2 regions of the Pantoea sp. C2G6 genome follow, and region 2 is predicted to be linked to the other one. Evidence: riboswitches for the same ligand, from Rfam matches in the RefSeq annotation. Region 2 holds a riboswitch; the other holds the start of a gene.
The links. A riboswitch is a leader RNA that binds a small molecule or an ion and turns the genes downstream of it on or off. The one in region 2 is predicted to bind fluoride.
Positions count from the first base shown of each region.

Region 1: linked by a shared signal. The riboswitch ahead of crcB (fluoride efflux transporter CrcB) and the one ahead of ltaE (low-specificity L-threonine aldolase) in region 2 are both predicted to bind fluoride.

Region 1 is NZ_JBGMNJ010000005.1:219,518-229,137, reverse strand. It holds gene ACCW71_RS09735 (MFS transporter) at 11-1,363, opposite strand; gene ACCW71_RS09730 (FCD domain-containing protein) at 1,534-2,436, opposite strand; gene ACCW71_RS09725 (zinc-binding alcohol dehydrogenase family protein) at 2,574-3,602, shown strand; gene ACCW71_RS09720 (nucleoside hydrolase) at 3,634-4,554, opposite strand; fluoride riboswitch at 4,683-4,758, shown strand; gene crcB (fluoride efflux transporter CrcB) at 4,852-5,229, shown strand; gene ACCW71_RS09710 (sugar phosphate isomerase/epimerase family protein) at 5,340-6,155, shown strand; gene ACCW71_RS09705 (alpha/beta hydrolase) at 6,152-6,757, opposite strand; gene ACCW71_RS09700 (GNAT family N-acetyltransferase) at 7,034-8,158, shown strand; gene ACCW71_RS09695 (ABC transporter ATP-binding protein) at 8,155-9,620, opposite strand, start outside.
Region 2 is NZ_JBGMNJ010000001.1:145,778-155,397, reverse strand. It holds gene clpA (ATP-dependent Clp protease ATP-binding subunit ClpA) at 1-506, opposite strand, end outside; gene clpS (ATP-dependent Clp protease adapter ClpS) at 558-878, opposite strand; gene cspD (cold shock-like protein CspD) at 1,195-1,416, shown strand; gene ACCW71_RS00730 (DUF2813 domain-containing protein) at 1,492-3,141, opposite strand; gene ACCW71_RS00725 (lysine exporter LysO family protein) at 3,275-4,174, shown strand; gene poxB (ubiquinone-dependent pyruvate dehydrogenase) at 4,306-6,027, shown strand; fluoride riboswitch at 6,143-6,194, shown strand; partial or broken gene ltaE (low-specificity L-threonine aldolase) at 6,165-7,100, shown strand; gene ACCW71_RS00710 (N-acetylmuramoyl-L-alanine amidase) at 7,105-7,929, opposite strand; gene ACCW71_RS00705 (heavy metal-binding domain-containing protein) at 7,926-8,246, opposite strand; gene ACCW71_RS00700 (lipoprotein) at 8,353-8,892, shown strand; gene artP (arginine ABC transporter ATP-binding protein ArtP) at 9,106-9,620, shown strand, end outside.

The DNA.
Region 1 (9,620 bases), on a different contig from region 2:
TCAGCGGGGATTACTCGCCGTCGGTGATCGGCTGGCGCACCAGCAGCAGGTAGGCGAGGGCGCCGACCAGCGTCACGCAGGCGCAAATCATCAGCGCCAGGCTGAACGATTGGGTGGTATCGAGCACCCAGCCGGTGATCACCGGGGCGAACGAGGCGAAGATAAAGCTGGCGAAGTTCTGGATACTGCCGACCGAGGCGGTCATGCGGGCGGTGACATTGGCGTGGATCAGCCCCCAGCACGAGGTTCCGGCAAAGTGGATGCAGAACAGCGCCATCCCAATCAGCGTCACGGCGCTGGTGGTATCGGTGGCGCGGGTGACTATCGCGGTAAAACCGGCTGACAGCAGCATGCCGCTGACAATGCAGACCTTACGGGTTTTCACCGCGTTGAAGCCACGACGCACCAGCGCATCGACCACATAGCCATTCAGCAGCATGCCCGCCGCGCCAAACAGGAACGGAATCGCCGCCAGCAGACCGGTGCTTTTCAGGTCGAGATGATAGGTTGATTGCAGATAGCCAGGCAGCCAGGCGATATAGAGCCAGGCGGTGTAGTTGATACCGCTGAAGCCAATCATCATGCCCCACATGGTGCGCTGCTTAAACAGGCCGCGCCACTCTCTGAAGCTGATCGGCTCTTTACGCGACGCCACGCTGCCCGCCTGAAGATAGTGGATCTCTTCGGCGCTCAGGGTGCTGTTGTCGCGGTCGCGGTAGATCATATACCAGCCGATGGCGAGGAAGATGCCGAGGATACCGATGGTGACAAACATGCCACGCCAGCCCAGCACCAGCATCATCGCCGCCAGAATCGGCGGGGCGACCGACAGGCCAATCATCGAGGCGGCATTAAACATCCCCATCGGCATACCGCGGTCTTTAATATTGAACCAGTCGTTGATCACCTTGACGCCGCACGGGTTCATCGGCGCTTCGCCAATGCCGAGGCCGATACGCACCAGTACAAACTGGGTGAAGCTGTGCACCAGACCGGAGGCGGCCTGGAACAGTGACCAGATAAACATTCCGATGCCGAGCATAATGCGCGGACCTTTCCGATCCAGCAGCGCGCCACACGGCAGCTGCGCCAGACCATAGGCCAGCGAAAAAGCGGAGAGCAGAACGCCGATTTCGGTGGCGCTCAGCCCCATCTCTCCCCGGATAGTCATGTTCGCCACCGACAGCGAACTGCGGTCAAGATAGTTAATCACCGCGGCGAACAGCAACAGCAGCATGGCCGTCACCTGAATCTTGCGGATGCGCGGTGAACGCACCACGTCGCTGCGCATCGGCACGTAATCCTGGTCTGGCGTCGCGTCGCCGGGCAGGTTGCTGCGCCCGGTCACTGATGTCTTTTCCATTGCACTCTCCCGAAACAGGGTACTTATCGTTATGGTGAAAAGGGGTCTGCGCGCAGCGGCAACAGGCCGCCATGACGTTGCTGTCGAGACTAAGAGCAAAGAAGGGTGAATGTTGCAAAGATGTTTCTGAATCGTGCGGGAGCTAATGCTTTGTGGTTTTTAATCGGTTTTTAATTGTACTGGCCGATCGAACGCACCATTGAGGTTTTGGCGGTCGCCAGATGGTTATGCAGGGCGCAGAGCGCGTCAACATCCTGCCGGCCAATCAGCGCGGTCAGAATCGCCATATGCTCCTCCAGCGCCACGATATTGCGCTGTTTCAGGTCACTCTCATCCCATTGATAATGCGAGTGAAAAATTACCGAGATAATCTCCAGCGACTGATTGAAAAACGGATTGTTGGCGGCGGATAAAATCAGCGAATGCATCTGCCGGTCCAGCGCGGCAAAGTGGCGGTAGTTGCTGGCGATGGTGTCGCGCATCGATCGGTGACGATCCAGCAGATCACGCGCCTGCACCCAGCGCTCATCCCCGGCGGGCAGATTCAGGAAGCGGCTCAGGGCATGGGTTTCCAGCATCTCGCGCAGCTCAAACAGCTTCTCGGCGTAATCCTGGGTAAATTTTTTCATCCGCCACTGGCCGCGCTTTATCTGTTCCAGCAGGTCATAGCGCATAAAGCGCAGCAGAAATTCCCGCACCACCACCGGGCTGACCCTGAGCTGCTGCGCCAGTTGCAGTTCGCTGAAGGTGTCACCGGGCACCAGCTGGCGCTGGTTGATCATATTAAAAAACAGCTGCTCAACCTGGCTCGCCTGCCGCTCGATTGGCGGCGTCAGGGCGGTGAAGCTGTCCTCTTCGCGCGGCTCGCGCACGATAACGTAAGTCTGATCCACTTTATCCAGCACGCCACACTGATGCAGATAGTGCAGGGTATGACGCACCGTGGTCCGGCTGATATTGAACATCTCAGCCAGCGCCGCCTGCGGCGGCAGCGGTGAACGGATATGGCGCTGAGCAATGCTCTCCAGCATCTGGTTGATCACGTTCTGACGCAAATTCTGGCTGCGGCTCATCTCACTCTCCGGTTTTTTATGCATTAAAAACCATTCAAAGCCCAAAAAAATCGTCGTGCTTCACACTTCCTGTTAACAAACGGCGCAGCGCAGGCAGGATTCGCCATAACTGCGTGCAGGACAACCGGAGAATCACCATGACAACAATGAAAGCACTGGTCATCGCTGAGCCACGCAGCATGGTATGGGCCACCCGCGACATCCCCGTGCCTGCCGCTGGCGAGGCACTGATTAAAATCCTCACCGCCGGAATCTGCGGCACTGACATCCACGCCTGGTCCGGCAACCAGCCGTTCTTCAGCTATCCGCGGGTGCTGGGCCATGAAATCTGCGCCGAGGTGGTGGCGCTGGGCGCTGGCGCTGAGGGCGTTGAGCCGGGGCAGCGGGTGGCGTTAATGCCTTACGTCTCCTGTCTGCGCTGTGACGCCTGTCAGAGTGGCAAAACCAACTGCTGTGAGCAGATCTCGGTGATTGGCGTGCATCAGGATGGCGGATTCTGCGACTACCTGAGCGTGCCGGTCAGCACCCTGCTGGCGGTGGATGAGGTGGCCGCGGAAGCGGCGGCGCTGATTGAGCCCTTTGCCATCAGCGCCCATGCGGTGCGCCGGGCGGCCATCTGCGCCGATGAGCAGCTGCTAGTGGTCGGGGCAGGCCCGATCGGGCTGGGCGTGGCAGCGATTGCCGCCGCCAGCGGTGCGCAGGTGGTGGTGGCCGATACCAGCGAATTTCGCCGCCAGCACGTGGCGGATAAGCTCGGTCTGGCGGCGCTCAATCCGGCAGATGAGGTGTTTCACAGCGCGCTGCGCGGGCAGTTTGGCGGCCGGCTGGCGCTGAAGGTGATCGACGCCACCGGCAATCCGTCGGCGATGAACAACGCGGTCAACCTGATGCGCCACGGCGGCACCATCGTCTATGTCGGGCTGCACAAAGGCGATCTGGTGATCCCGGACAGCGAGTTCCACAAAAAAGAGGCGACGCTGCTGGGCAGCCGTAACGCCACCCGTGAAGATTTCGACCGGGTGCGTGCGCTGATGGCCAGCGGCGATCTGCGCGCCGACATGATGCTGAACCACCATCTGGCCTTTTCCACCCTGGCTGACACCTTTGAATCGCAGGTGATTAACAACCGCGAACTGATTAAAGGCGTCATTCACTTCGACCGCTAGCGCCGTCGTTTCGCGCCTCGCACCGCGCCGCTCAGGGGGCGGTGAGGGTCTGAAAGAAGTGCGCCCGCACCACGTCAGCCTCTACCGCCAGCGCCACCCGCTGTGGTGGCAATCCGGCAAACGGGTCGTGGCGCGAGGCGAGCGCGTTCAGCTTACGCACCGTCTGACCGCAGGCGATGCCTTCGGTGATCACCCGCAGCGGACTTTCAGTCAGGGTAAAGGCTTCGGGCAGCGCGAGCCACGCAATGGCCAGCGTGTCGTGCAGCGCCATGCCGTCAAAGCCCTCTTTAGCCAGACTGTAAGCCAGATAAGGACGACAGATGGCGCTCAGCACCGGCTGATTGAGCTGCTGAACCTCCTCGCCGCGGATCAGCACCTGATGGGTGACATCCAGCGGGATCACCACCACCTTCAGCGCCGAAGAGAGCACCTGATCGGCGGCGTGCGGATCTTTCCAGATATTGAACTCGCTGAACGGCGTCACATTGCCGCTGTGGCCATGAGTGCCAAACGCCCCGCCCATGATCACTAGCTCTTTCACCAGCGGAATAATATCCGGGGCCTGATTAATGGCCGTGGCGATGTTGGTCAGCGGGCCAATCGCCACCAGGGTGATCTGATGCGGCTGCGCCCGCACGCTGTCAATAATGAACTGCACCGCGCCAGGTGCCTGCTCGCTGAAATCGTTGTCAAACGCATCACCCAGCCCATCTTCACCGTGCAGCGTAGCGGGTGCGCTGGGGGCCTGCGCCAGCGGCCGTGAACAGCCGCGATAGACCTCCGCCTCTATCGCCATTTTTTCGCAGAACAGCCGGGCGTTCTTCACCGCCTGACCGACCGCCACGTTACCAAACACCGTGGTGATGCCCAGCAGACGCTGGGTGCGCGCCGCATAGGCCAGCGCAAAGGCATCATCCACGCCAATATCAGTATCTAAAATCAGGGTCCGCATATCCTCTCCTTAACCGGCTGCAAATCATCAGCATTACTCCGCCAGCGGCGACGGCGTCAAGGCTTTCAGCCGTCAGCCGCACAGAGCGCACAGAGAGTTGCCAGCCTGAAACCGGCAACGTATTATTTCCGGCTCAAGGTGATGGCGTGCCACCTTTCCCAACCGCCGGTGGGCTTAACACCGGCTGATGACGCCTGACACTCTTTCTATCCTTTCGCGGGAGCTGAGGTGTCAGGCGCAGTTTTTCTCTGCCTCTTTCCCCTCCGCCCGGCGTCAATCTGCAATCAGGAGCAAGATATGTTGAAACCATTGTTGGCTGTGATGATCGGCGGCTCGGCGGGCTGTGTACTGCGCTGGCTGTTCGCGCTGCGCTTTAACGCGCTCTTTCCCAATCTGCCGCCCGGCACGCTGCTGGTGAATCTGATCGGTGGCCTGGTGATTGGCGGCGCAGTCGCCTGGTTTGTCCGCCACCCGGAGGTCGACCCGGCGTGGAAGCTGCTGATTGTCACCGGACTGTGCGGCGGGCTGACCACTTTCTCCTCCTTTACGGCGGAATTAATGGGGTTGCTACAATCAGGTAAGTACCTCTGGGCAATGGCCAGTGCGCTGGTGCATGTTATCGGCTCGCTGCTGATGGCGTTTGCCGGTTTCGCGCTGGTGACGCTGCTGGGCTGAGAACGGCCCTGAGAGGTGAAGAGGGTTTCCGCACCCGCCTCCACGCCGCAGGGCGCGCCGGGCGGGTGCGGAACCGCACCGATTATTCCAGACAATTAAGGAGCAGAGCGATGCGCCGTAACCCCACATTCCTTAACCTGGTGCTGTTAAACGGTGAACCCGGGCAGAAGTTACAGGCGGCACGGGACGCCGGTTTCGATCAGGTAGAGATCTGGCGCGAGGACGTTGAAGCGTGCGACGGCGGCGCGACGGCGCTGGCCCGGATGGCGGCCCGCCAGGGGCCAGGCTTTACCAATCTTCAGGTGCTGCGTGATTTTACCGGCGCACCCAGCGCGCTGCGTACAGAGAAGCGCGAGGAGCTGCGCCAGTTTATCCAGATGGCTCAGGCGCTGGGCTGTGACACCATTCAGGCACCGGCCACTACCCGGGAAGATTGCTGCGCCGACCAGATTGATGCCGACCTGCGCTGGATGGCGTCGGAAGCCGCGCGCCACAATATGCGCATCATGTATGAACCGATGGCCTGGTGCAGCGTCGACAACACCCTGCCGCTGGCGTGGGAGCGGTTGCAGCGGCTCGATCAGCCCAATATCGGGCTGGTGGTCGATCTCTTCCATATCTGTGCGCGGGGTGGCGACGCCTCGCAGCTGGACAACATTCCCGCCGATCGCATCTATGAAGTGCAGCTGTGTGATATGGCCGCGGTTCCCGCGCAGGATAAGCAGAGCCTGATGGCGATGGCGAAGCACCAGCGTCTGCTGCCCGGCGATGGGATTATCGATGTTCAGTCCTTTGTCGATAAGCTGAAACGCGCGGGCTATCAGGGGCCGGTGGGCATCGAGGTGTTTAACGATACGCTGAAACGCCTGCCGCCTGAGGTCGCAGCCCGTCAGGCGTGGCAGGCGTTAAACCGCTGCTGGGATTAATCCTGTAGGCACTGCGCGATAAACGCGGCGGCGTGCATCGCCCCCTGGGCTGAGATGGTGTGGCCGGTGGCGGGTTCAAACACCGCTTCCACCGGCAGCGCCGCCGCTTTCAGCCGGACCGCGGCGCTGTCACTCTCCTGCCACGGGATCACCTCATCCGCCTGGCCATGAATCAGCAGCGCGGGCAGATGAGGCTGTGGCGTCAGCGGACCGTCAAACGCCAGACGGCCGGAAAACGCCACCACCCCCGCCAGCGGATAACGACCGGATGCCAGCGCATCCAGCGCCATAATCGACCCCTGAGAGAAGCCGACCAGCACCAGATCCTGCCAGCGATCGGCAAAGCCGTGCTGCGCCATCACGGCGCGCAGGGTGGCGTCAAAAGCGTCACGCGCCGCCCGCACCCGACCCGGACGATTCTCCGGCGTCACGCCCGTCAGGCTGAACCACTGCCAGCCAAAACCCGCCTCAAAACGTTCGGGCGCGTCGGGAGAGGCAAAAACCACATCCGGCAACAGCGTCGCCCAGTGACGGCCAATCGGTGCCAGGTCGTCGCCGTTGCTGCCAACGCCATGCAGAAAAACCACCAGTGCTTTTGCCATCATTACTCCTTTAAACCTGATTCTTTATGACCGTCTTACGCCAGCCCGCGACCGGCAACATGCGGTTAAGATAGCGACTCCGCCACGGATAGTCGCGCCTCCGCCGCAGAAAAAGCGGCGATTTCCCGCGCCGGGCTAGCGATCCGATGAGGCAGGGTGTGGAGTGGCGCTTTCGCGCAGGGCGGGCGCAGCCTTCACTTTGCGTGCCGTTACCCTTTCGCTGGTGCGTAAAACCTGCTTGACTGAACCTTCGCCCGTTGCTGTCTGGAGTTTTTCATGTCGCTGCTTCACCTGACCTCTCTGGCGGAGATCGCCGCCGCTGAGTGGGACGCCCTGTTACCGGATGACCAGCCCTTTTTACGCCACGCCTTTCTGCTCACGTTAGAACAGAGCGGCAGCGTGTGCCCCGAATCGGGCTGGCAGCCGGACCACCTGCTGTGGCAGGAGCAGGGCGTGACCCGCGCCGCGCTGCCAGGCTATCGCAAGCGTCACTCTCAGGGCGAATATGTCTTTGACCACGCCTGGGCGGATGCCAGCCAGCGCGCCGGGATCCGCTACTACCCGAAATGGCTGGGGGCGATACCCTTCAGCCCGGTCACCGGCGCGCGCCTGCTGGGCGAGCCCACTGCCGCCGCTCAGCTGCTGGCGGCGCTGCCCGACAGCCTGTTACAGCACGGCTTAAGCGGCGCGCACATCAATTTTACCGACGCGCAGGCTAACCAGCTGCTGGCCGAACAGCCCGACTGGCTTTCCCGGCTCGGTTGTCAGTATCACTGGCATAACCGGGGCTACCGCGATTTTCAGGATTTCCTCGATACGCTGATGTCACGCAAGCGCAAACAGCTGCGCAAAGAGCGGGAACAGGTGGCGCAGAGCGGTTTTGAATTTGACCGCTATCTGGGCTGTCAGCTGCGCGAAGATCAGTGGGATTTCGTCTACACCTGCTACGCCAACACCTATGCGGTGCGCGGTCAGCGCCCCTATCTGACGCGCAGCTTCTTCAGCCTGCTGGCGGAGCGCATGCCGCAGAATATTCTGGTGGTGATCGCCCGCTTACAGCAGCAGCCGGCGGCGATGGCCTTTTATCTGCGCGACAGCAACACGCTCTATGGCCGCTACTGGGGCTGTCTGGCGGAGTTTGACCGGCTGCACTTCGAAACCTGTTTCTATCAGGGGATGGATGTCGCCATTGAGGAGGGGCTGACGCGCTTCGACGCCGGTGCGCAGGGTGAGCACAAGCTGGTGCGCGGCTTTGAGCCGCAGATCACCCACTCCTGGCACTATCTGCTGCATCCCGGCCTGCGTGACGCCGTGGCTGATTTTCTGGTGCAGGAGCGGGAGGGCGTGCGCGGCTGGGCAGAAGAGGCGCGCGACGCCTTACCTTACCGGCGCGGCGATTAATCGACGCCGACAAAACCGCCGGTCTGATGCTGCCACAGCCGGGCATAGAGACCATTCTGCGCCAGCAGCTGCTGGTGATTGCCCATCTCGGCAATGCCGCCGTTATCCAGCACCACCAGCCGATCCATCTTCGCGATGGTCGACAGGCGGTGGGCGATGGCAATCACGGTTTTTCCCTGCATCAGCGACTCCAGGCTCTCCTGAATCGCCGCTTCCACTTCCGAGTCGAGCGCGGAGGTGGCCTCATCCATGATCAGAATCGGCGCATCCTTCAGCAGCACGCGGGCAATCGCCACCCGCTGACGCTGACCGCCGGAGAGCTTCACGCCGCGCTCGCCCACGTGCGCATCCAGCCCGGTGCGGCCCAGCGAGTCGGAGAGCAGCGGAATAAACTCATCGGCGCGGGCGCGGCGAATCGCCTTCTGGAGCTCCTCTTCGCTGGCACCGGGACGGCCATACAGCAGGTTCTCGCGGATGGAGCGGTGCAGCAGCGAGGTGTCCTGGGTAATCATGCCAATCTGACTGCGCAGGCTCTCCTGGGTCACGCTGGCAATATCCTGATCGTCGATCACAATCCGGCCCCCGTTCAGGTCATAGAGGCGCAGCAGCAGGTTCACCAGCGTCGATTTACCCGCGCCGGAGGGGCCAATCAGCCCAATCTTCTCGCCCGGTTTGATGTCGAGGTTAAGCTGGTTGATCACCTGACGCCCGCCGCCATAGTCGAAGCGCACATCTTCATAGCGGATGCTACCGCGCGTCACCTTCAGCTGCTTCGCGTCAGGCGCATCCTGCACGCTCAGCGGCTGCGCAATGGTTTTCAGGCCATCCTGCACCGTGCCAATATTTTCGAAGATGCCGTTAACCACCCACATGATCCAGCCAGACATGTTCACCAGCCGGATCACCAGCCCGGTCGACAGCGCAATTGCCCCGACGCTAATCAGCGACTGGCTCCATAACCACAGCGCCAGCCCGGAGGTCGAGACAATCAGCAGACCGTTCAGCGCCGACAGCGTCAGATCCATGCTGGTGACCATGCGGCCAGCGCGCTGGGTTTTTTCAGTCTGCTCCTGAATCGCCTCGCGCGCATACTGACGTTCCAGATCGCTGTGAGCGAACAGCTTGATGGTGGCGATGTTGGTGTAGCCGTCAACAATAGTGCCCATCAGCTTTGAGCGCGATTCCGAGGAGACCACCGAACGGGCTTTGACGCGCGGCACAAAGAAACGCAGCGAGGCGCTGTAGGCCACCATCCACAGAATCAGCGGGATCATCAGCCGCCAGTCGGCACCGGCAAACAGCACCAGCGAGGTCACGGCGTAGATCAGCACATGCCAGATGGCGTCCACCAGCTGCACCGCGGAATCACGCAGTGAACTGCCGGTCAGCATGATGCGCTGGGCGATACGTCCGGCGAAATCATTCTGAAAGAAGTTGAGGCTCTGGCGCAGCACGTAGTTGT
Region 2 (9,620 bases):
TCCATACGCTCCTCCCCGCCTGCTTGCTCTTCGTTAACCGGATTTTCTGCGCCTGGCGCCTGGCCCGGCTCATCTTTGCGCGTACCGTGAGAGATGAAATTCACCACATCAAGGCGGCTCACTTCATGTTTGCGTAACAGATAGGCCGCTTGCGACTCCTGCTCGCTGAAAATGGCGACCAGCACATTCGCCCCGGTGACTTCACTGCGACCGGATGACTGGACATGGAAAACCGCGCGCTGCAATACGCGCTGGAAGCTGAGCGTGGGTTGCGTGTCACGCTCCTCTTCGCTGGCGGGCAACACCGGCGTGGTTTGTTCGATGAAGGCTTCGAGTTCCTGCCGCAGAGCCACTATATCCACCGTACAGGCTTCCAGTGCCTCTCTGGCCGACGGGTTACTGAGCAGTGCCAGTAACAGATGCTCGACGGTCATAAACTCATGACGGTGCTCACGCGCTCTGGCGAAAGCCATGTTTAAACTGAGTTCCAGTTCTTGATTGAGCATTAGGCACCTCCCCCAATTATCGCCTGACCTGCTTCCTATATGGAGACGGGATCAGGCTTTTTCCAGCGTACACAGCAACGGATGATGATTTTCCCGCGCATAATTGTTCACCTGGGCCGCTTTTGTTTCGGCGACTTCTGCGGTAAATACACCACAGATCGCCTTGCCGTGATAGTGAACTTTCAACATCAGCTGCGTTGCACGTTCAACATCATAAGAAAAGAACTTTTGCACAACGTCAATAACAAATTCCATAGGTGTATAATCGTCATTATTCAGAATGACTTTATACATTGAAGGCGGCTTTAACCCTTCGCGTACTTTGTCTTCGGCCAGATGTTCAAAGTTAAGCCAGTCGTTTGTGTTTGCCATAGTGTTCCGTTGAGATTTCGCTTTTAGCCTTTAAGTGGCTACATGTTGAGAGTTTAACATGCCTGTCAAGCCGCTGGCCGCTGCTGAAAATTTATTCAGAATTTCCTTTGCGCGACCTGCATCACAAAATTCGCAATAGCGTTAACTGCCTCAAATTTTGATGATTTTCTCCCCACCCGGCCCGGTGGTTTGCTTGACGCCAGCCGCCCTTTCTCTACATTCTACCTGCACAAGCTGATTGAGTTTTAATCAAACTCGACTCACAGCTTCGATGACCTCACCTACTTATAAAATGTCTTGCGAGGGAAGTAAAAGCATGGAGACGGGTACAGTTAAATGGTTCAATAATTCCAAAGGCTTTGGTTTTATCTGTCCATCAGACGGCGGCGAAGATATTTTTGCGCACTACTCCACGATTCAGATGGAAGGCTACCGCACGCTCAAGGCGGGTCAGCAGGTTCAGTTCGATGTCCATGAAGGCCCGAAAGGCAATCATGCCAGCCTGATCGTGCCCGTTGAAGTGCAGGCTGTGGCCTGACAGTTATCGATCTTCTGCGCACTCGCTCTAAAATGCCAGCCAGCCGCGCTGGCATTTTCTTTATTTTCACTCACCTCAATCGGCCTGACCCTGCGCCAGCCCGATGACGCAGACGAACATCTGCTGAATCAGCGCCGGTATGGCATCCGGCCCGCGTTCCGCAGCGGAAGCCGCCACCGCGATCGCCAGTTCAGGCTTCGAACTCTGGTGAATCGCTTTGGTAATAATACGCCTGGCACCCATAGGCACGTTTAACGGCAGGTGCGCCGCGCGGTGATAAACATCCTGGAAACCGTGCTGGTAGAGAAAATTCTCCATATCCAGCGCCGGTAACTGCGTCAGATAGCGCGCCTCCGCCTCATCCGGTGAGAGCTGACTGCGGGTAGTCGCGGCATATTTATTGCCCGCCTGGTCGCCATCGGTCAGCACATGCCAGGCAATCCCCATTCGCCGGGCGAACTTAATCAGCGGCTTCAGGCCTGACTGGGCAAATTCGATCACCTTTACCCCTTCGGCGGCAAAGTTATAGCCGCACTGCTGCGCCAGTTCGTTCATGATCCAGACTTCAGTTTCCCCTTCCACCAGCAGCCAGCAACGGGCAAACAGCGCCGCAGGCCGGTTGACCCGAATATGAAAACCGATGCGGCGACTCTCTTCCGCACTCAGCCCCTCCGGCCCGATGCGCCAGGCCGCCACGCGCGACGCTTCCCGCACCAGACGGCAGACGCTCTCCAGCGGCACCTGCGACAGCAGCTCGCCAGAATTGGTGGTGGCGATTTTTTGCAGCGGCAACAGCCGCAGCAGGTTCCAGGCTACTGACAGCATGATCGGATGCAGGCGGGTTTCGGGATCTTCAATCAGCAACAGCGGCCGGGCGTCAGAGGCCAGCGGGACGTCGCCCCGCGCCTCAATCAGCAGGGTAAACATCTGCAACAGGATCAGCTGACGGCTGCGGGAGTCGGTAGCGGCAATCAGCTGGTTCAGGTGATCCAGCGCCCGCCAACCCTCAATGCCATCGCGTATCTGAGGATCGCGCTGCCGCGCCTCCATGCTGGCATCCGGCGGCTGTACCAGAAAATAGTGCTGCATCAGCTGCTGCATGGTTTTTAATCCCTGGCGCAGCACCTCATCACTGAGCTGCTGTGGATGCCGTTCCAGATCGCGCGCCAGCCGTTCCATTCCCGCTAACAATTGAGGATGCAGGGCGGAGGCTGGCTCATCACGCCGCACCACAGGACGCGGCCGTTTACCGAAGCGCGCATCACGCAGTCGCAAAACCGGATAGCGCCGCAGCAAAAGATCGATCGCTGCCGCGCAGTTCTGCTCAGGCAAGCGCTGATAGCGCGCATCCACGAAGCCGCGGCGGGTATCGACGCCACGCTCATGCCGGGTCGCGCTGACGTGGTAGTAAAGACGCCGCTGCCCCTGCGCATCACGCTGCCAGAAAGGTGACAGCAGCGCATCCGGGTCGCTGCCAGTATCGCGAAAGTGAAAGATCACCGACAGCTGGCGCATCGGATCGCTGACATCGCCAGGGGTAAAGTGGAAATCAGCCTCGGTAAACACATAGGCGGGCTCCTGGGGCGACAGTAACAGGCTCAGCGCATCCAGCAGGCTGGATTTGCCCCAGGCGTTCTCACCAATCAGCAGATTGGTCTGGGTCAACGGCAGTGAGAGCTGGTTGATGCCGCGAAAACCGTGAATGTCGATATGTTCCAGAATCATAGGTTTCCATCCTTATGCTTACCGAAGCATGGTTGCCGCAAGCCAGCCGGTCAAGTTCATCTCATACAGGGTTTACTCCGCTACGCTTTTTCGCTAGCGTGTCGCCATTTCCCGCATGGATGACCTTGATGTTATGTACTCTGGACTTCTGATTATTCTGCTGCCGCTGATCGCCGGCTGGTTAATACCGTTACGAAAAACCGCTATCCAGCATCGGGTCAATCAGCTGCTGGGCTGGATGGTTTACGTCATTCTCTTCTTTATGGGCATCAGCCTGGCTTTTCTCGACAACCTCAGCAGCAACCTGCTTGCCGTCTTTCACACCGCGCTGGTGGCGGCGTTCTGCATTCTGCTGTGCAACCTGCTGGCGTTACGCGGGCTGGAAAAATATGCCCCGTGGCAGCATATGCATCGGCAGGAAAAACTGCCGTCGCGGCTGCATATGGCGCTGGATTCCCTGAAGCTGTGCGGCGTGGTGGTGCTCGGATTTCTGCTCGGCCTGACCCAGTGGTCGCTGCTGCATCACGCCTCCACCGCCAGTGAATATGCGCTGCTCTTCCTGCTGTTTCTGGTCGGCATTCAACTGCGCGGCAGCGGGATGACCCTGCGGCAGATCATCCTTAACCGGCGCGGCCTGCTGGTCGCCAGCGTGGTGCTGGTCAGCGCGCTGCTGGGCGGGATGATCGCGGCTCTGCTGCTGGGCGTGCCGCTGAAGACCGGCCTGGCGCTGGCCAGCGGCTTCGGCTGGTATTCCCTCTCTGGCATACTGATGACCGAAGCTTTTGGCCCGGTGATCGGCAGCGCCGCCTTCTTCAACGACCTGCTGCGTGAGCTGCTGGCGATCATGTTAATCCCGGCGCTGATTGGCCGTCACCGCTCCAGCGCGTTAGGCTTGTGCGGCGCGACGTCGATGGACTTTACCCTGCCGGTGCTACAGCGGGCGGGCGGCAATGAGATCGTCCCGGCCGCCATCGTGCATGGCTTTGTGATGAGCCTGTTGGCCCCGATTCTGATCGCCCTCTTCTCCGCCTGATCCCTGCCTGAGATGCGCTGGTGGTCGCCAGCGCATTTTTTCACGGCTGCTTTTCTGCCGTGTCGTCTACGCTTCTTTTTTGCGGTTCTGGTCACGTCACTCTGTATGGCGAGCTGAAAAAGGAGAAGAGCATGAAACAAACCGTGGCGGCGCTGGTCGCCAAAACGCTGGAAAGCGCGGGCGTAAAACGCATCTGGGGCGTCACCGGGGATTCACTGAACGGCCTGAGCGACAGTCTGAATCGCATGGGCACCATTGAATGGATGCCCACACGCCATGAAGAGGTGGCCGCCTTTGCAGCGGGCGCCGAGGCGCACATCAGCGGCGAGCTGGCGGTCTGCGCCGGCTCCTGCGGCCCTGGCAACTTACACCTGATTAACGGTCTGTTTGACTGTCACCGCAACCGGGTGCCGGTGCTGGCGATTGCCGCCCATATTCCCTCCAGCGAAATCGGCAGCAACTATTTTCAGGAGACCCATCCGCAGGAGCTGTTCCGCGAATGCAGCCACTACTGCGAACTGGTCTCTAATCCCGAGCAGCTGCCGCAGGTACTGGGTATCGCGATGCGTAAAGCAATCCTGAATCGCGGCGTTTCGGTGGTGGTACTGCCCGGAGATGTGGCGCTCCAGCTAGCCCCGGAAACCGCGACTGCCGCCTGGTATCCGCCGCAGCTGCCGCAGGTATTACCCCAGCCCGCCGAACTGACCCAGCTGGCGCAGACGCTGAATGAGGCCAGTAACATCACCCTGCTGTGCGGCAGCGGCTGTGCCGGGGCGCATGCGGAGGTGGTGGCGCTGGCGGAAGCGCTCAAAGCCCCGATCGTCCATGCGCTGCGCGGCAAAGAGCATATTGAATATGATAACCCGTACGATGTCGGCATGACCGGGCTGATCGGTTTCTCCTCTGGTTTCCACGCCATGATGAATGCCGAAACCCTGGTGTTGCTGGGCACCCAGTTCCCCTACCGCGCCTTCTACCCGGAAAAGGCCAGAATCATCCAGATCGACATCAATCCCGGCAGCCTGGGATCGCACTGTCACGTCGATCAGGCCTATGTCGGCGATGTGAAAACCACGCTCCAGGCGCTGCTGCCGCAGCTGACCAGCAAAAGCGATCGCCGCCACCTCGACAGCGCGGTTAAACACTATGGCGAAGCGCGAAAAAGTCTGGACGAGCTGGCACAGCCCAACGATAAGCAGCCGATCCACCCGCAATATCTGGCGCAGCAGATCAGCCATTACGCCAGCGATGAGGCTATCTTCACCTGTGATGTCGGCACCCCCACCGTCTGGGCGGCCCGCTACCTGAAGATGAACGGCAAGCGCCGCCTGCTCGGTTCGTTTAACCACGGTTCGATGGCGAACGCGATGCCCCAGGCGCTGGGCGCACAGGCGATCGACCGCAACCGCCAGGTGGTGGCGCTGTGTGGCGACGGCGGCTTCAGTATGCTGATGGGCGATTTTATCACGCTGGCGCAGCTGAAAATGCCAGTCAAGCTGGTGATCTTCAACAACAGCGTGCTGGGTTTTGTGGCGATGGAGATGAAAGCCGGTGGCTATCTCACCGATGGCACCGAGCTGGATAATCCCGATTTTGCCGCGATTGCCCAGGCCTGCGGCATTAAAGGCATCCGGGTGGAGAAGGCGTCGGAACTCAATGGCGCGCTGGAGCAGGCGTTTGCCCATGAGGGTCCGGTGCTGGTCGATGTGATCACCGCGAAAGAGGAGCTGGCGATGCCACCACAGATCAAAATGGAGCAGGCTAAAGGCTTCAGCCTCTACATGCTGCGCGCCATCATGAATGGCCGTGGCGATGAAGTGGTAGAACTGGCGAAAACCAACTGGCTGCGGTAAAACAGAGAGATCATCCAGGCGGGCGCGATGCCCGCCTTTTTTTTATCTTCCGCCACGTTCAGGAGCACAAGGTGATCGATTTACGCAGTGATACCGTGACCCGGCCCAGCGCCGCCATGCTAAACGCGATGATGTCCGCCGAAACCGGTGATGACGTCTACCGTGACGATCCCACCGTCAATGCCCTGGAGGCGGAAGCCGCACGGCTGAGCGGCAAAGCGGCGGCGCTGTTTTTCCCTACCGGCACCCAGGCGAACCTGGTGGCGCTGCTCAGCCACTGCGAACGCGGCGATGAATATATCGTTGGTCAGCAGGCGCACAACTACAAATATGAGGCGGGCGGTGCCGCGGTGCTGGGCAGTATTCAGCCGCAGCCGGTGCTGGCCGCCGACGACGGCACCCTGCCGCTCGACGTGGTGGCGGCCGCGATCAAGCCTGACGATATTCACTTTGCCCGTACCCGCCTGCTGAGCCTGGAGAATACCCATCACGGTAAAGTGCTGCCGATGGACTATCTGGAACAGGCCTGGCAGTTCACCCGCGAACGCCAGCTGGCGCTGCATATCGATGGCGCACGAATTTTCAACGCGGTGGTGGCGCAGCAGACCACGCTGGCGGCGATCGCCCGCTACTGCGACACCCTGACCATCTGTCTGTCAAAAGGTCTCGGCACGCCGGTCGGTTCGCTGCTGTGTGGCGACGCGGCGCTGATCGAACGGGCGCGCCGCTGGCGTAAAATGACCGGCGGCGGCATGCGCCAGGCGGGTATTCTGGCGGCGGCCGGACTCTATGCGCTGGAACATAATGTGGCGCGGTTGCAGCAGGATCATGATAACGCCGCCTGGCTGGGAGAGCAGTTGCAGGCGCTGGGCGTCAGCGTCCTCGACCAGCAGACCAACATGCTGTTTGTCGGGGTGCCGGAAGCCCAGGTTAAAGCGCTGGGCGACTGGATGAAGGCCAACGGCGTGTTAATCAGCGCGGGAACCCGCACCCGGCTGGTGACGCATCTTGATGCCGATCGTGCGGCGCTGGAGCAGGTTGTCGCCCTCTGGCGCACCTTCCTGCAACGGTAGTTCCCTACTGCGCCGCGCCATATTTATCCAGCAGCGCGGCCGCTATCGCGGCGGTTTCAGCATCCGCCTCGCCCCGGTAATCCGCTGGCCGGAAATGCATCTGAAACGCCGCGATCACCCTCTGCTGCTGGCGCGCGCTCATCTCCGCCGTCACCGGATAGCCGTAGCGGGCTAACTTATCCAGCACCACCGCTGGCGCTACCCTGGCGTGCGGATCCTGTCCGGCTAAATAGAAGGCTACCCGCCGGGCGTCCGGCCAGGCTCCGAGGCCGCGCGCTGCCAGCTGCTGCCACGGGAACAGCGGTCCGGGATCCTGCTTGCGCTGTGGCGCAATATCGCTGTGGCCGACGATGTTCTCTGGTGGAATGCTGTAACGCCGGGAAATATCCCGCAGCAGCGCCTCCAGCACGGCGATCTGCCCGGCGGTAAAGGGCTGCCATTCCCGGCCGGTCAGGGTTGTGCGATAACCGCGGTTTACCAGCTCAATCCCAATCGAGGTGTCATTGATACGGCTGGCACCGCGCCAGAAACTGGGTCCGGCGTGCCAGGCAAGCTGCTGCTCCGGCACCAGTTGCCAGATCACCCCTTTTCCGCCGCGCTGAGGCGGCTGGCGCGGGATCAGATAGTGGGCGCTGACATCCCGATCGGTCAGGGTCGCCAGCGAAGAGGGGAAGTCTTCGGCGGTGTAGTGCACCACAATCACCTTCACCCGCGGCCGTGCGCCCTGGGCGGGATGCCGCAGATCGGCCCAGTAACCGTCACGGGACTCTATCCCGGAGTGGCAGCCCGCCAGCAGCAGGGCCAGCATCAGCAGCAGACCCGGTTTCAACGAACAATCACCGCGGTGCCGGTGACGCTGACCATCAGCATACTGCTCTCTTTACCAACCGTTTCATAATCGATGTCGATCCCGACCACGGCGTTAGCGCCCAGCGCTTTCGCCTGCTCTTCCAGCTCTTTAAAGGCGATCTCACGCGCTTTGCGCAGCTCTTTCTCATAGGCACCGGAGCGGCCGCCGACGATGTCGCGAATGCCGGCGAAGAAATCACGGAAAATATTCGCCCCGAGAATCGCTTCCCCGGTGACGACGCCGCAATATTCGCTGATGCTGTGACCTTCCAGCGTTGGGGTAGTGGAAAATTTCATGCTGTTCTCCTTGTTGAAAAGCGGGCTAAGGCTCTTTCGACTAAAAAGCAAAGCTATACTCTATGCTAAAAAGGGCACCTTGCCAGAGAACCTTAAGGAAATCGAGATGAGAAACAATGCGTTTGCGCTAATGATCCCAGCGGCCCTGCTGCTCAGCGCCTGTACCACCGTTGAGCCAGTGATTAAGGACAATGGCCCGCGTACCGCACCCTGCATTGAAGGTGGCCCGGACCAGGTGGCCCAGCAGTTCTACGATCTGCGGGTCGAACGCCCGACCCAGGGCCTGCCTGACAGCACGACTCTGGCTAAATACCGTCCTTATCTGAGCGATGCGCTTTATCACGCCTTACAGGCGGCCAGCGGCAGCAATGCGGGCGCACAGTGGCGCAATGGCGATCTCTTCTCCAGTCTGGCACAGGGTCCAACCGCCGCCAGCGTCGCCGACGCCTCCACTATTCCGAACCGCGATGCGCGTAACATTCCGCTGCGGGTCGATCTCAGCCGCGACAACAAACAGTGGCAGGATGAAGTGCTGATGATCCATCAGGGCAGCTGCTGGGTGGTGGATGATGTGCGCTACATGGGCAACCCGGTCCATGCCGAAGGGGGCAGCCTGAGCCAGATGCTGGAAAAAACCAAAAAATAAGCGAACCGTGAAACGGTGAGGCTGAGCGCGGTGTCCCTGACGCCGCGCTTTTTTATTGCCGACGCCGGGCCGGACGGACGTCCGAAAGTGCATGATAATCTGCTAAACTTCCGCTGTTTCCCCTTTGTTTTACAAATTTTAACCCACCTTAATTGCATAACTATTCTGGTGACGTTAAAATCCGCGACACTAATAGCTATTCAAATCTGGCGCATGAGTATTCAACTTAACGCAATAAACTGCTTCTACGGTGCTCATCAGGCGCTGTTCGACATCAACCTGGAATGTCCGCAAGGGGAAACCCTGGTGCTGCTGGGTCCCAGCGGCGCGGGCAAGAGTTCGCTGCTGCGGGTGCTTAATCTGCTGGAACAGCCCCGCTCTGGTCAGTTGCAGATTGCCGGTAACCGGTTCGACTTCAGCCAGAAGCCCGCTGATGCCGCGATTCGCGAACTGCGTCAGAACGTGGGAATGGTGTTCCAGCAATATAATCTCTGGCCGCACCTCACCGTGTTGCAGAATCTGACTGAAGCGCCCTGCCGGGTGCTGGGGCTCAGCAAAAGCGACGCGCGCGCCCGGGCCGACAAGCTGCTCGACCGGCTGCGTCTGACCCCCTACAGCGATCGCTATCCGCTGCACCTCTCTGGCGGTCAGCAGCAGCGTGTGGCGATTGCGCGCGCCCTGATGATGGAGCCGCAGGTACTGCTGTTCGATGAGCCGACCGCCGCACT